3 regions of the Paenibacillus sp. OAS669 genome follow, and region 3 is predicted to be linked to each of the others. Evidence: riboswitches for the same ligand, from Rfam matches in the RefSeq annotation. Region 3 holds a riboswitch; each other region holds the start of a gene.
The links. A riboswitch is a leader RNA that binds a small molecule or an ion and turns the genes downstream of it on or off. The one in region 3 is predicted to bind cyclic di-GMP.

Region 1: linked by a shared signal. The riboswitch ahead of GGC63_RS17570 (transglutaminase-like domain-containing protein) and the one ahead of GGC63_RS08650 (methyl-accepting chemotaxis protein) in region 3 are both predicted to bind cyclic di-GMP.
Region 2: linked by a shared signal. The riboswitch ahead of GGC63_RS21505 (chemotaxis protein CheX) and the one ahead of GGC63_RS08650 (methyl-accepting chemotaxis protein) in region 3 are both predicted to bind cyclic di-GMP.

Annotation. Positions count from the first base shown of each region.
Region 1 is NZ_JADBDR010000007.1:256,105-261,114, reverse strand. It holds gene GGC63_RS17590 (GGDEF domain-containing protein) at 1-967, opposite strand, end outside; gene GGC63_RS17585 (hypothetical protein) at 1,128-1,802, opposite strand; gene GGC63_RS17580 (YkvA family protein) at 2,010-2,402, shown strand; gene GGC63_RS17575 (class D sortase) at 2,614-3,300, shown strand; cyclic di-GMP riboswitch class I at 3,373-3,463, shown strand; gene GGC63_RS17570 (transglutaminase-like domain-containing protein) at 3,474-4,277, shown strand; gene GGC63_RS17565 (collagen binding domain-containing protein) at 4,510-5,010, shown strand, end outside.
Region 2 is NZ_JADBDR010000010.1:85,313-90,322, reverse strand. It holds gene GGC63_RS21515 (efflux RND transporter permease subunit) at 1-1,364, opposite strand, end outside; gene GGC63_RS21510 (sensor histidine kinase) at 1,718-2,827, opposite strand; gene GGC63_RS21505 (chemotaxis protein CheX) at 2,953-3,402, opposite strand; cyclic di-GMP riboswitch class I at 3,502-3,586, opposite strand; gene GGC63_RS21500 (carbohydrate ABC transporter permease) at 3,753-4,610, opposite strand; gene GGC63_RS21495 (carbohydrate ABC transporter permease) at 4,630-5,010, opposite strand, start outside.
Region 3 is NZ_JADBDR010000003.1:141,757-146,766, reverse strand. It holds gene GGC63_RS08650 (methyl-accepting chemotaxis protein) at 1-1,744, opposite strand, end outside; cyclic di-GMP riboswitch class I at 1,819-1,917, opposite strand; gene GGC63_RS08645 (ADP-heptose synthase) at 2,327-2,833, opposite strand; gene GGC63_RS08640 (beta-galactosidase) at 3,035-5,010, opposite strand, start outside.

The DNA.
Region 1 (5,010 bases), on a different contig from region 3:
GGGCAACCTCGTTGGACCGGGCTTCGTCTTTGCCGGGCAGCAGGATGCCAAATTCATCGCCGCCATAACGTACGAACAAATCGTCCGGACCAAGAATCTGCTTGATTCGGGCAGTAAGATCTTGAAGCACTTGATCCCCGGCGTTATGGCCGTAAGTATCATTAATGGCTTTGAACCAGTCGATATCGAACAGCATATAAGATAGCGGCTGTTTCCTCTTGGCATAATCGTTGAGATACTGAACTGCATGGGAAGTGAACGTTCGGCGGTTCAGCGTGCCTGTCAAATCATCATAGCTTGCGAGGCGGATCAGCTCCTGGTCCGCTTTTTCTTTTAACAGCAGAATAAATCCCGTGTTCCCCAAAATCATCACGATATAGAGAGCCAGGAACGCAATCGTCTGAAAAATTCCGGGGGTAAACAGGCTGCTCTTTGCAGGGACAAGCAGAGCAACGGTTCCTCTGACCAAAGAGGAGGCAATAACAAAAAGATAGAGGTATCCCATAATCTTCATAAGCAGGGTATGGGCTTTTACGACGACCAGCCGGTAGACGGGGAATACGATAGCTGCAGTTATAAAAGAGGAGTATGCAACTCTCCAATTTTCTTTGTTATACAAGAGTACTATCAGCTGGAATCCAAGGATACTGAGGAGCGTAACGATAAAATATATCTTTCGTGTCGCAGGGCGAAGCTCTTTTTGCAGACTCATAATGGCTAAGATCTCAAAGGACGCTCCAATAAACAGGATGGAATTGGCAAGGGATATTGACAGCAAGTCGGGAATTTCTCCGCGGAATGCCTGAAGAAACCAAGTCGCGGTCTGAGCGCATTTGGCTAAAAAGAAGGCTTTGACGGTAACCTCTTTGGTGTGATCATGCCAATAAGCGCTAATGAGGATTAAGGTAAATAAATGTCCGATGCCTAGAGCGATAAAGATTGTTTTTGCGTCCAAGAGCCAATCCATTAGGAGCCACCATCTTTTGAGGGGAAATGTCCAGCCATTTGAGTATAACAAAGTCCGGGGCTCTTATATACCTTTGTTTCGGGGCGGCTCCGCAACGGAAATGGATTTCCCGACAAAAAAAGACATCCCTATGGATGTCTCGCAGCATCACTTATTTTGGCTACAGCTGGATGGTCCCATTCGTAGACTGTGCCGACTCCTGTAAATGATAGGTTACCGCAGCTGCTGCTGCTTTCGCTTTGAATACCGTACTCATATCGAAAATGAGCAGCTTCGCCGGTTCTCCGGGAAGCCCATACTGAATGGACAGATACCGGCCTATCCTTTTCGTTGCTTCAGGAGTGAGATAGCCGTAGTTGTTGGACAAAATGGATTGCGTCACCGCAGCGGCCCCCGTGATTTTATATAGCGGCAGCTCAAAATACTTGTTTTTCCAATCTATAACAACCTTATCCGGTGTAACATATATTGCGGTCATTGCGGTCTGTGGAATTTGCGGAATGCCGTACTTATGAAGGCATGAAAAGCTGCTGTGAGCCCCCATTCGATACTGCTTCCCAAGCCGTTTGTTGTTCACATAGGTCTTAATAAGCCATATGGCGAGAGCGATGATGAACAAACCTTTGACGATAGGGAAATCGTCGACGATAGGAATTCGAAGGCCATCCTCAATGAATCGTGACAGGACGAACGCAGCCGCAAACAAGATTGCTGTGATGAGAAGGTTTTGCTTGAACCGCCCATTCCATTGGATAAGGGATAGGAGGGTTTTGAATATAAACAGCAGGAAGAAAAAAGAGAATAATCCTAAAAAGACATAAAGGATAGAAAACATGGTGCAAACATCCCTTCGGATCCTTTGGTAACATTATATTCATAATAACAGGTTGAAAATAATTGGTAAACGCTTCCTGATAGGATGATGGATAAATTTGTTGAAAAAGAAGGAAATAGGGCGGTGAGTGTAGAAATGGAGCGGATGCTGAACCTGCGCTATGTTCGTATAAGGGTCCGGCTGATTGAGAAAAGGATGTGATCGGAAATGGAAAACTCCAAATACGAAAAGCATTATTCGGAGCAAGGATTCTGGTCCAAGCTGAAAAAGCATGCGAAGGATGCCGGATCCAAAGTCGTTTACAGCGGGCTGCTCTTATACTATGCGCTTCAAAGTCCTTCTACGCCGACAAAAGCGAAGATTCAAATTTATGGTGCGCTCGGCTATTTGATCCTGCCGATTGATATCGTTCCGGATATGCTGCCTGTCGTAGGCTATGTGGATGATTTAGGCGCTTTGATGCTGGCCATTGGTGCCGTTGCCATGAACATAGACAATTCCGTTAAGCAAAAAGCCAAAGAGAAGCTGAAGGATCTTTTCGGAGACGATGCCGTCAACCACCAGGACATTATAGATATCGACGCTCACATCGTAGAATAGAGGATACTAAACAGGAAAGAGCACCGCACAGTGCTCTTTTTGCATGTGTAACGAATGTATTCAGCAATGCGTTTGTTAGTATACGAGTGATAGGATCCGATAGTCTGCCGAAACGGAAGCTGATAGGTTTCAGATTGGCTTCCCTTTTTTACCAAATAGAAAATGTTTATAATGAATGAGATAGATCCAACCATCACCGGAGGTAGAAGCCATGAGGATCAAAAAAATCATTTCCGCAGCGTGCATTGTCGTTGGAATTGCTGTGATGGCCTACCCGACGGTGAATGACCGTTACGAGAGCTATAAGCAGCAGCAGATTTTAGAGCAGTGGCAGGAAAGCTTGCAGTATCTAGATCAAGCCGGTTCAGATCCGGAGCCAGAGCAGGAACCGGTCACGGTTCCTTTGCCTGCGCCCGTTCCATTGAGTGCGGATGTGGTAGAGGTCCAGCCCGCGCCATTGAAGGCGGAACCGACCCCAGTCCCTCTATCTATCGGGCAGAAGAATGTGGAGGGTGTCCTCAAGATCGATAAGATCGACTTGAAGCTTCCTATTATCAAGAACGCAACGGCGGCGAATCTGAAGCTGTCGGTTGCCAGTATGGCGAATACAGGCAAGCCGGGAGAAATCGGCAATTATGCCATTGCGGGACATAGGAATCTTACGTATGGCAAAAATTTTAACCGCTTGGATGAAGTGACCGAGGGCGACCTCATAGAGGTAGATACGGGGAGCAAGCAGTATCGCTATAAGGTAGAAAGCAAGCAATACGTACTTCCCGAGGAAGTATGGGTGCTGAAAGGAAACGGCAAAGATCGGCAAATTACGCTAATTACCTGCCATCCTATGGAAAATCCGACACATCGCATCATAGTTAAAGGAAAATTGATAGAAGAGTGAGCATTTAGAACTAGAGAGGAAACAAATGGTATGCTATACTCATAGATAACCAAATAAGTTTTCGGTGCTTTCCACCGATAAAGGCAAATTCAGCGAAAGCTGGAGACGCAAAGCTATAGGGCCTTCCCTGGTCAAACTACCAGGATGGCAGCCAGTTACCGAAAGGAGAGTCTATGTTTCGTACATTAGGAGCATTGTTGCTGATCGCTGCGCTATTTCTGACTACGGCGCCTAAAGTTACCCATGCCGCTGCCGGACAACCTGTTCTGGATAAGAGTTCTCTGAGCAACGGGATTATTAAGGTCCATTATGCGGATCTAGAGCATAAGGCACTTGTGCGTGTAACCAAGGGCGAGGTCCAAATGGATTATAACCTGGTGGACGGGGCATCCTACCCTCTGCAATTGGGTGACGGCAGCTACCATGTACTGGTTGCGAAACAGATTTCCGACAACAAATATCAAGTGATTTTGCAGGAAAATGTCGACGTGAAGACGGTGAATGAGCAGGCCGTGTTTTTGCAGTCCATATCTATAGCGAGCTGGAACGAGACGACCAAAGCTGTAGTGGAGGCAAAGAAACTAGCCGCGAATGCTGCAACCGATGAAGATAAAGTAAAAGCGATTTATGCCTTTTTGACGCAAAACTACAAATATAGTGAGAGTAAAGCACAAACTGTAGACACAGGCTATATCCCTGACTTGGATAAGGTATACGAGGAATCCGGCGGAATATGCTTTGATTATGCTGCTACCTTCACGGCAATGGCCAGAAGCTTGGGAATCCCGACCCGATTGGTAATGGGATACGAGGTCCATGCCCCCGAGGTGTATCATGCGTGGAATCAAGTATATCTCAAGGATCTTCAAGAATGGGTCATTATCGACACCACCTATGACGCGTCCCGTGTACAAAGCGGGCAAGAGACAACTATGATAAAAAACAGTGCCGATTATGTTGTTACTGAGATCTATTAAGTAACTTCCATTCGCCTAGCCGGCGGGAAATCGCAGCCTGAAGAATCTGCATTTGATGCGGGTTCTTTTTTTTGTGCAATCGAACAGCGGCCTGTTGTTCAGAAATTATTCAGATCGGTGATTTACAATGACTTCGGTAATGAAACCGTAGAAGGATTTATGAAATTAGACTACGTGAAAGGGGTGATAAGAAGGGTTTCATTCATAGTAAGACGAGGGAAGGGAAAAACATATGTGGAGGAAAAAAACCAGTGCGCTGCTGATCGCTCTATTGTTTGTTATCCAGAGCCTATCGGGAGTCGGTTGTTTGACTCAGGCCTTTGCCTCAGGCACTATTACCGGCAACATCATCAACAGCGTAACCATGACGGTATACGACAAAGCAGGACAAGTCGTCACCGGCAATGTATACGAGCAGGGCTCCAAGGTCCGATTGGATTACACCTGGTCCTTGCCTGACAACCATGGTTACCACAGCGGGGATACCTTTGCCTTCACGCTGCCGCAAGCGTTCTTGCTCTTCAATGATATCAGCGGGCCATTACGGAACGGTGATGAAGACATAGGAACGTTCAAGGTCAGCAAGGACAGTCACCAAGTGCTCATGACCTTCAACAGCTATATCGAAAGTCATAGCCAGGTGCGGGGGACCCTCACCATTGACACGCAATTCGACATCAAGACAGTAACAGGAAGCACGACGCAAGTTATTAAAATTCCGGTTCAATCCGGA
Region 2 (5,010 bases), on a different contig from region 3:
TCACCGGCGATGCCGCTCACCATCCCGATCGGAGCAAATACCCCGACGGTTGCCAGCGTGGATGATGTGATAGCCATTGATACTTGCTTGGTCGCAAGCTTGATTACCGATTCGTTGCGCTCATGCGCTTTTTGCAGCGCGGCGTATATGTTCTCGATGACCACGATACTGTCGTCGACGACACGCCCGACCGCTATGAACATACCGCCAAGCGTCATGATGTTAAGAGTAATATTAAGCTGAGACATCGCGAGCAAGGTAATTAATATGGACAACGGGATGGATACTAGTACGATCAACGTCATACGAACATTTCGCAGGAACAACAGAATCATCAAGGAGGCGAGCAGCGCCCCGGATATGCCTTCCTTCAGCATGCCGGTTACGGATTCTTTGACTTCGTCTGCACTGTTGTATACGGCTTTGAAGGTCACGCCAGGCACCGATTGCTGCCACTCTGCGATCAGCTTGTCCGTATCGTTGGAGAAATCAACGGCATTCGCGCTCTTCGTCTTGTACAAATGAACGCCGATAGCCGGCTTCCCATCCAGGCGGGAGTTAAAGGTAGAATCGGTTACCGCCTTAATCTTGGCGATCTCCTTCAGCGTAATCGTGCTGCCGCTGCCTGTAGTCAGCTCCATCTGCTCCAAGCCAAACAGGCTGTCGAGATTGCCGGTGACCCGCGCCATCTTCGTGTTGCCGTCAAACTCGACGGAGCCGATTGGCCCGTTGGACAAAGCGCTGCGCAGCGAGGCCGTCACTTGCGCCGGGGTCAAGCCAAAGCTGTTCAATGCATCCGCATCCAGCTGAATATCCATGGTCGTTTCTCTGGCACCGATGGAATCCAGATGGTCAATGCCCGGCATCGCTTCAAAGCCTGGCTTGATTTTGTCCTCATAGAGCTGATCCAGCTCCGTCTGGCTCATGCCGTTGTCGGCATTGATCGCCAAGTAATAGGCAGGTATCGAAGCAAAGCCGAAGGTGGATACCTTGGGTCTATCCGCCGTAGCAGGCAGCTGCACTTCCTGCACCAGACTTTCCAAGTCCTGCTTCTTTTTATCTGTGTCTACATTTTGCTTGAATTGGACGATGATGGTGGATACGTTATCGCTTGAGGTAGACGTCAGCGAATCAAGATCCTCGATATTGGCCACCTTATCCTCTATAGGCTTCGTGACCTCTTCCATCACATCCTTAGGCGGACCTTGGTAGGTGGTGGAAATTAAGACTACCGGAAAGGATACGTCCGGCATGTTCTCCACTTTCAATGTAGATGCTGAGTACAAGCCTCCGCCCATCAATATGGCTATCATGATGAACACCGCAGCTACATTTTTCATGGAGAAGCTGGTCAGTTTGTTCATTGGGTTCCCTCCTAAGAGCTTTACGCAGTAAAGCTTGCATCGTAAGCATTTTCTTAGCTTTGCGAAGCAAAGCTGACTTCGTAAGCATTTGCTTAGTTTTGCAGGGCAAAACTTACTTCGTAAGCGGTACTGAACTTTGCTTTATAAGCGTCGGCATCCACGTTATGCCCGGACGAATGACGACAGGGCACATTCGATTTCTTCGATTAAAGTACACCACGAATATGAACGGAGCATGAACAAACCCCTCTCGGCTCCTTATTTAACCGTTGGTAAGTTATTGCAGGTATATGTGCATACAAAAAAACCGCAAGCTTAATCGCTTGCAGTTCCTCTTTTATGGATTCAGTTATTCAGGAAGCCGACTTGGGAAAGGTCAGCATAAATACAGTTTCCTTATCCGTACTGGAGAACGAGATCTCCCCGTCATTTTTATGCATAATTTGCTTGCAAATCGTAAGCCCTAGGCCCGTTCCATTCGTTTTGTTGGTAACAAATGGGACAAATAGCGATTTGGCCAGCTCCGCCGGAATAGGAGGACCGTTATTCGTAATGTGAATATAGGCTTTACGCTGGTCCTCGAAGGCGGATATCTTCATTTTTTTATCGTACTTCGCTTGAGAGAGCGCATCGATACCATTATTAATCAAATTGTTCAGCACCTGTTGGATTCCCAGCCTCTGAACGCGAAGGGTCATATGTTCCGGAATTTTAACGCACAGATTGACATTTTCATTAATTAGTCGAGGGCGCAGCAACGACAGGTTGTATTCCAGCATCTGCTTGACGGAGATCGGCTCCTTCTCTTCTTCCACCATAGGCTTCTTGGAGAAGCTGAGAAATCCGGTCACCTGCATATGCATATTGTTGCATTCATCCTCTATGAACTCCAAATAGGAGTCTATCTTCTCTTTTGGCAGAGAATGGATATTAGAACGAAGCAGTTTAATAAACCCTTTAATAGAAGTTAAAGGGTTGCGAATTTCGTGCGCCATGCTGGCGGCCATTTTCCCGATCAGATTCATCCGGTCGTCGTGAAGCTGGTGAATAGCCGTATCTTTTTCTATCATTGAAGCCAATGTAATCTGCCAATAATGCTTGCATAGGATTCCCTCGAAATCGTCGATTCGAAGACAAATTTGGTGATACAAGGTTGCCGGCAGCGAATCTCCGAGTACATCCAGCAAGGCGCGGCGCCATGAGTGAGAGCATTGAATAATATCAATAATTTGAAGCCCCAATTCCTCGAACCTTCCGCACCAATCGTCAACCAATTGCCGAATCGGATGCTGCTCCGGGGGAATATGAAGATCGGTAATATAATCAAAATAGATGTCGCCCCTGCGCATCATATTGGATACATTATACCCGCGTAAAATCTGCTCCTCCATCAGCTTCTGCCACTGCTCAATAACCTGTGACTTCTTATCCCTTACATGCTTTAACAAAGGCTCTGCATCCATAAAAGAAAACCCGCCTATATATAGGAGTGTGATATTACATAACATATCATAAAGAGATCGGAAGTCCAATGCTCAAAACTATAGGACTTTATATACATTTTGTCTCATAGGAATAGTATACATTATTATGCGGAAATATAAATATGAAATTCTCCGATGGTTTCCAGACTAAGAGGAATACTGAACACTTCGCCCCCCCAATGGTTTGCAGCTCCGTTAATGAGGCTCGGCGGTGTAATATCGACTTCGATCCCCTGCTGAAACAGCAAGGTGCTGGCATTTCCGCTAATCATATTCCCCAGCTCGCCGACCGCGCTCTGGCACATCTCATCAAAATGCGTGAGGGGATAGCCGCCCATCATCCCGGATACCATCCGTAAAGCAACCGTCTCGGGAATACCAAAAATAATATCCTTTTGCAGCTGGCCCAGAATCCCGATTTTGAGCCAAACGTAATCCTCCGTGTATTGGATCGTTCTCATACTAAGCTGCCCGACAATGGGTTTAATTTGGATCAGCGTTTCAATGACATGAAGTGAAGAAGTTAAGAACGGGTTCACGAAGTTTGCTTGCACATGATACAGCCCCTTTACAAAGAAAGTTATAAGAATTAAAAAAAACTGCCCGAAATTGGGCAGTCTTGTTTTTGCAAAACTTAGAACCTATGCGCCGTTTTCGGTAACCCAGCCGCCATAGGAATGCTCCTTTAGGCCTGTGGCTTTGCGTCCCTGCCTTTCGGCAAGTTTGCCATTATCGATTTGTCATGGTGATTATATAGCCAAACTACATCCATTGTAGCATACAAGCTGGCAAAATAGTACTTGTTTTCCTATAGCACCAACCGTATCTCCATGACTTTACTACTATATCCGGCTATTTGTAAAGAGGCCAAATTCATATGAGTACCCGCCAAATGGTGAAGAACCTATTTCAGTCCCGTTAATGCAATGCCGCGGATAATATGCTTTTGAAACAACAGGAATACGGCGATTAGCGGAAGCACCGAGACACTTGCTCCTGTCATAATCATCGCCCAGCTGCTGCTGTCCTTCTGTTCGCTCGAGAAGAAGGAAATGCCCACCGGAATGGTTAATCGTTCGGGCGACTGGGTCACAATAAGCGGCCAAATAAAAGCGTTCCAGCTGGATAAAAAAGTAAGTATTCCTAACGCAGCCAGCGCGGGACGAACAAGAGGCACCGCAATACGCACCATGATGCTCCATTCATTCAAACCGTCGACTCTGGCTGCGTCCAGCAGCTCTTGAGGAACCTGCTCCATAAATTGCTTCATCAGGAAAATGCCGAAAGCCGACATGATCCCGGGAAACAAAATCCCCGTATACGTATCTACCCAATCCAGTTGAACAGAGGCGATATACCAGGGGATGATCAGCATCTCCGTAGGCACCATCATCGTGCTTAAGATGGCGATAAAGATAACCTGCTTGCCGTGAAATGAAAATCGGGCCAGAATATAGCCTGCTACCGTATCAAACAGCGCCACGCTTGCCGTCGTTATGCAGGCCACGACCAGGCTGTTCAGCATCCAGTCGGCGAACGGGGATTGGACGAACAAGGCCGCATAATTATCAAGGGTCATCGTCTCCGGAATCAGCTGCAAGGAGAATACGTCCTTCGGCAGCTTCAAGGAGGTGGCGATCATCCACACAAAAGGAAATACCATTCCCACTGTTCCGATGCTGAGTACGATATGAAGCAGAACTATAGTAGCCCCGAACCGGCGCCTCTTGTTCGTTCCACCGGCGTTTCCTGTAACCTTCACTGCCTTCACCCCCTAGGGCCTAATACTCTGTTTTGCTGCTTAATATCTTCATCTGCAGCAGAGACAGCAATAAAATGATGACAAACAGCACCACGGTCGCCGCAGCCGCCTCTCCCATATTGAAATGCTTAAAGGCCATATCGTAGATATACAATACCAGGGAAACCGTCGAGTTCAGCGGACCTCCCAAGGTCATATTCAACACCTGGGTGAACGATTGCAGATAGCTGATGCTGGCAATAATGACGGAGAACACTAGAACCGGGTTGAGCAGCGGTAATGTAATATAACGAAACCTTTGCCAGCGGTTCGCTCCGTCGATGGAAGCTGCATCGTAATACAAGGCCGGGATATTCTCCAGCCCGCTCAAAAAGACGATCATCTGAAACCCGATGCTCTG
Region 3 (5,010 bases):
CGGCCACGACCTGAATGCCGGTTTCCACTTCCTTGGCATTTTCATTCATAGCTTCAACCGCAAGAACCGTATCGTTGCGAACTTCCCGGATCAATTCGGTGATTTCGTTCGCGGATTGAGCCGATTGCTCGGCGAGCTTTCTGACTTCCTGGGCGACTACCGCAAAGCCCCGGCCCTGTTCTCCGGCACGCGCAGCTTCGATAGCAGCATTAAGGGCCAAAAGGTTCGTTTGGGCGGAGATTTCCGTTATCAGCTTGATAATGTCGCCGATCTCCTGCGATTTCGCATCCAGACGGTTAATAACTGCAGTACATTCCGTAACCTTGTCGTGGATATTGTCCATCTGGTAGGAGATTTTCTCCACTTGTTCCTTCCCTTTTTCCGACTCCTCCGAGGTTTTTAACGCACTTTCGGCCATGACGGAAGTGCCTTGAGCGATACGCTGTACACCGGTAGCCATTTCTTCCATCGCACTGGCGCTTTGCATGGCTCCATGGGCCTGCACGTCCGCTCCCTCCGCTACCCTCTGTATCGATTGGGCTATCTGCTGGGAAGCGACGGAGTTCTGATCCGCACTGGCGGACAGCTCCTCGAAGGTGGCTGCAAGCTGCTCGGAATTCAGCGAGACTTGCCCGATCAAATTCCTCAAGTTCTCCGTCATGGTGTTAAAGTCCTCAGCCAGCTGTCCTACTTCATTACGCGAACGGACCTGCAAATGCTGCTTCAGATCTCCCTGCGCCAATTGGTTCATCGCTTGTCCTACTCTAACAATGCCTTGAGACATCGTTTGTCCCAGCCACAAAGCGATGGCGATGCCAATAACCATGATGACGAAGGCAATCAGCAGCGTCCGGAGCCACATGCTGTCCAGAGACTCGGTAAATTCAGAATAAGGCGCTGTTACTACCAGCTTCCAGACGCTGTCCGGGATTTGCCTTGCCCCGACCAGATGCTTGGAACCGTCCTCTTGAATGTAGCCGATAAACGGCTCCTGCATTTGCAAAAATTGCTCATAGCCGGCTTTCTGCTCGGGTGTCGCTGCCGTTTCCAGAATGTTCTCCGTCAGCACCTTGCTCGCATCCGGATGAGCCAAAATATCGCCTTTATCGTTAACCATGTAGGCATAGCCGGTTTTGCCGAACTGAATGCGCTGAACGATGGCTGCGATTTGCTCGCGTCCGATGGCGCCCGTAATGACGCCGGTTACGGTACCATTAGCGTCACGGAGAGGAGCAGCGACGTTCATGATCATGCTGTTATCGGCCTTGGAAATCATCGGCTCGCTGATCAGCGTTTTCCCCGTTAACGCCTCCTTATAATAATCACGGGAGCTGATATCGAACTTGGTGCCGAGAGCCTTCTTCTCAATCTGCTGCCCCTGCCCCTGCGTATCAAAAAGCGAAAACCGCAGGAAATCGGAGTTTCTCGATAAATAACCCTGCAGCACGCCGACACGCTCGTCAAACGAATTGCCTTTCACAAAAGCGGGCAAACCGGTGATTCCATTTGCCTCCGCCGTCACTCTGTCGCGCCATTGTGTAATGAGCTGCGCATTTAGTTCCAGCTGCTGGCTGACGTTCAATTCAATATCCTGCTTGAGCATATCCGCAGACGACTTGTACATAAAGCCGCCGACGACGGCTACCGTTACAAAAATAACGGCAATAACGGCAAGCATGAGCTGCAGTTTGAAGCTCCTCCAGGTTTGACTCTGGAAAATGACTGACATTCGTTTGGTTTTCATAGTCCTCTCCCCAACTTTTAATAAAAAATGGCTATTCAAAAATTGAATAGCCAAAATATACAAACATCCTCTGTTTTGGCAACCCGGCTATCATAGTTTCCTTATTCAGCATCGAAACCTTAGACCCGTGGCTTTGTGTCTCCATCTTTCGAATGGGTTTACCTTTTTGCTTATGAAATTGTCAGTTACAGGAACGCAGTCTTGTCTCAACATCACCTCTAGCTGCCGTTGTACTAATACGCTTGCGAGCTTATGTAGGTCTTTGGATGCACGTAGGAGCAATGAAATATTTTACTTTTGTATACATAGTACATAATACTCAATACTACAGTCAATACATTTTTTGACAATCCATTTGTTCTTTCGACAAGAATGCCAGTAAATGTTTGGAATCTTGTCAAAAAAACGTATGTGATTCCGTTCCTATAAATCCGCGCTAAAGAAGAAGCTGTCCTTGAAAAATCAGCTGACTATCGCTCTGAAGAACTGGATATACCTTCCTAATGAAACAAAAAAAACCGCTTGTTCAGCGGATTTTAGTCATAAAAATAAGTTTATTTTCAATATTGTTCCAAAATAGGACTATATTGTCCCATCCTCCTCGACCGCAAACTCAAAATCATCCAAATCATACACCTGGACCTGAATCGCCGCCTCGATTACCTTTTCAATAAAATCCGGCTGATCCGTCAAAATCGGCACCTGCTCTTTTATGGATGTCAAAATCAGCTCCGTTTCGATCGGATCGAACGCTTCGCCAAACTCTTCGTTGTCGTAAGAGTTTACCATTGTTAACGTTACCGCATCATTGATCGGCATCGGTGGACTTTTGGCCCAAGGAACATTCACGGCGCGCTCCATTCTTTTCCGGTTCAACGGCTCCTCCAGCAGCCCGATCAGCTCGGCAATTTTCCCTCTTACATGCGCTTCATCTCTTGCATCCGGCATGATCGGTTCCTTGCTGTCCTTCAGCTCATACAGCTCCCGAATCGTGGTGTAAGGAACGAGGTATTCTACCGGTTGGCTCGGAACGAGCATTTCTCCATACACAGCAAGCATCACAGCCTCTATGACAAAGCTTTTGGGCATCGCTCCGTCCCCCTCTCTATCTGTAATGACTTTTCTTAGATTGTAACGCTCTAATATCCCATTATAGCATTAATGCAGCCTTAACACATCCGAACAAGGCCCTTCCATGCAAATAGGCCCGGCAATCCGGGCCATTGGCCTTCATTGCCGGGCTTAGCGTATACCGTCTTAAGTCAATACACGAGCAACGGACGGAAGCCATCAGCGGGCTTCGTTCTGCAGGATCCAGACCCCTTTGGACGGAAGCTCCGATAGGCCCGTATGCTCCTTTCCTTCCAACAGGTCGCGATATACCGCTTCGCCCAGATCAATTGCCGTTGAACGGTCGTTATGATTAAGCACGAAGGTAAACTGCCGGCCTTCTTTGTTTCGGCGGGTCACCTCAACGCCCTCCGGAGCCACAAGAAGCGGCTCAATTCCGCTCTCCTTGCAAAGACTGAACAGAAGATGGTCCATAAATTCGGCGTCCGGACTCGTTGCGACGTACCATGCCTCTCCCTGTCCGAACCGGTTACGGGTTAAAGCAGGCATGCCTTGATAAAAGTCCGAGCCGTACACGGCGAGCACCTCGGCCCCTTCGGCATGAATCAAATCGCACAGCAACCTGCAGCTGTAAGAGCTTCCAGCTGCTAATTCCCCATAGGAAGCCTCCATCACGATAGAGTTGGATGCTTCCGGCGGCAGCGCATCGATTTCCTCCGCCCATAGGCCAAGCAACGAACGCAGCTCGCCGGGATAACCGCCAAGCGTAACTAAGTCGTTCTCGTTCACAATGCCGCTGAAGAACGTCGTGACGAGCTTGCCGCCCTGCCGGACAAACTGCTCCAGCTTCCCGGCGATCCCCGGCTTCACCATATAGAGAAGCGGTGCCAGGACGATCTTGTACGAATCCAGCGGCGTATCCTCGCCGATCAAATCGACCTGGATGTTCCGGTCGAACAGCGCCTTGTAGTACTTCGAGAGCTCATCCAGATACTTGAGCTCCTTGCTCGGCCCTGAGGACATCTCCACCGCCCACCAATTGTCCCAATCGAACAGGATTGCGACTTTGGATTCAATACGCGAATCCAGCAGCGTGTCTCCTAACCGCTGCAGCTCCTCGCCAAGCTGCGCGCATTCGCGGAAAACGCGGGTATGCTCATGGCCCGCGTGCTCGATGACCGCGCCGTGATATTTCTCGCAGGCGCCGATCGAACGCCGCAGCTGGAAGAACATGACGGTGTCCGCACCGCGGGCCACTGCCTGGTAGCTCCACAAGCGCATGACGCCGGGACGCTTCAGGCTGTTGTAGGCCTGCCAGTTCTGCTGGCTCGGCGTCTGCTCCATCAGCATGAACGGGTCCCCGTCCTTCAGGCCCCGCATCAGATCATGCCTCATGGCCGTTACGCTCACCGGGGTGTCATAACGGGGATAATTATCCCAGGATACGATATCCATCGATTGGGCCCATTTGAAATAGTCGAGCGTCTTGAAGGTGCCCATCAGGTTCGTCGTTACCTTGATATCGGGGGTAACGGCTTTAAGCTCCTCGTATTCCGCCCGGTAGCACTCCAGCAGCGCATCGCTGTTAAAGCGGTTGTAATCGAGAGAGATTCCCTGGAATGTCGTCTTCCCGTCTCCTAGCTGCTCTGTCAGCACGCTGGGCAGCACAATCTCATCCCAGTCATGGAACGTATGCCCCCAGAAGCGCGTGTTCCATGCCTTATTTACCGCTTCCAGCGTACCGTAGCGCTTCTTCAGCCAGACGCGGAACGCCTTCTCGCATTGCTCGCAGTAGCAGCTGCCGCCGTACTCGTTGTTGACATGCCATACGGCTAGCGCCGGATGATGGCCGTACCGCTCCGCCATTTTACGCGCCATGAGGCGGGAAAAATGCCGGTAGGTCGGGCTGCTCGGACAAAAATTATGCCGCCCGCCAAATTTGCGCTTCTTGCCGTCCGACGTGACCCGCAGCACATCAGGGTACCGCTTCGCCATCCATGCCGGTACTGCAGCGGTGGATGTGGCAAGGCAAGCGTAGACGCCGTTCTGCGCCAGCTTATCCATCACTTCATCTAACCAGCCGAAGTCATAGGCGACTTCGTCGGGCTGCAGCAGAGCCCATGAGAACACGGCTACCGTCGCCACATCGATCCCTGCCAGCTTGAACAAACGCATGTCTTCATCCCAGATTTCCT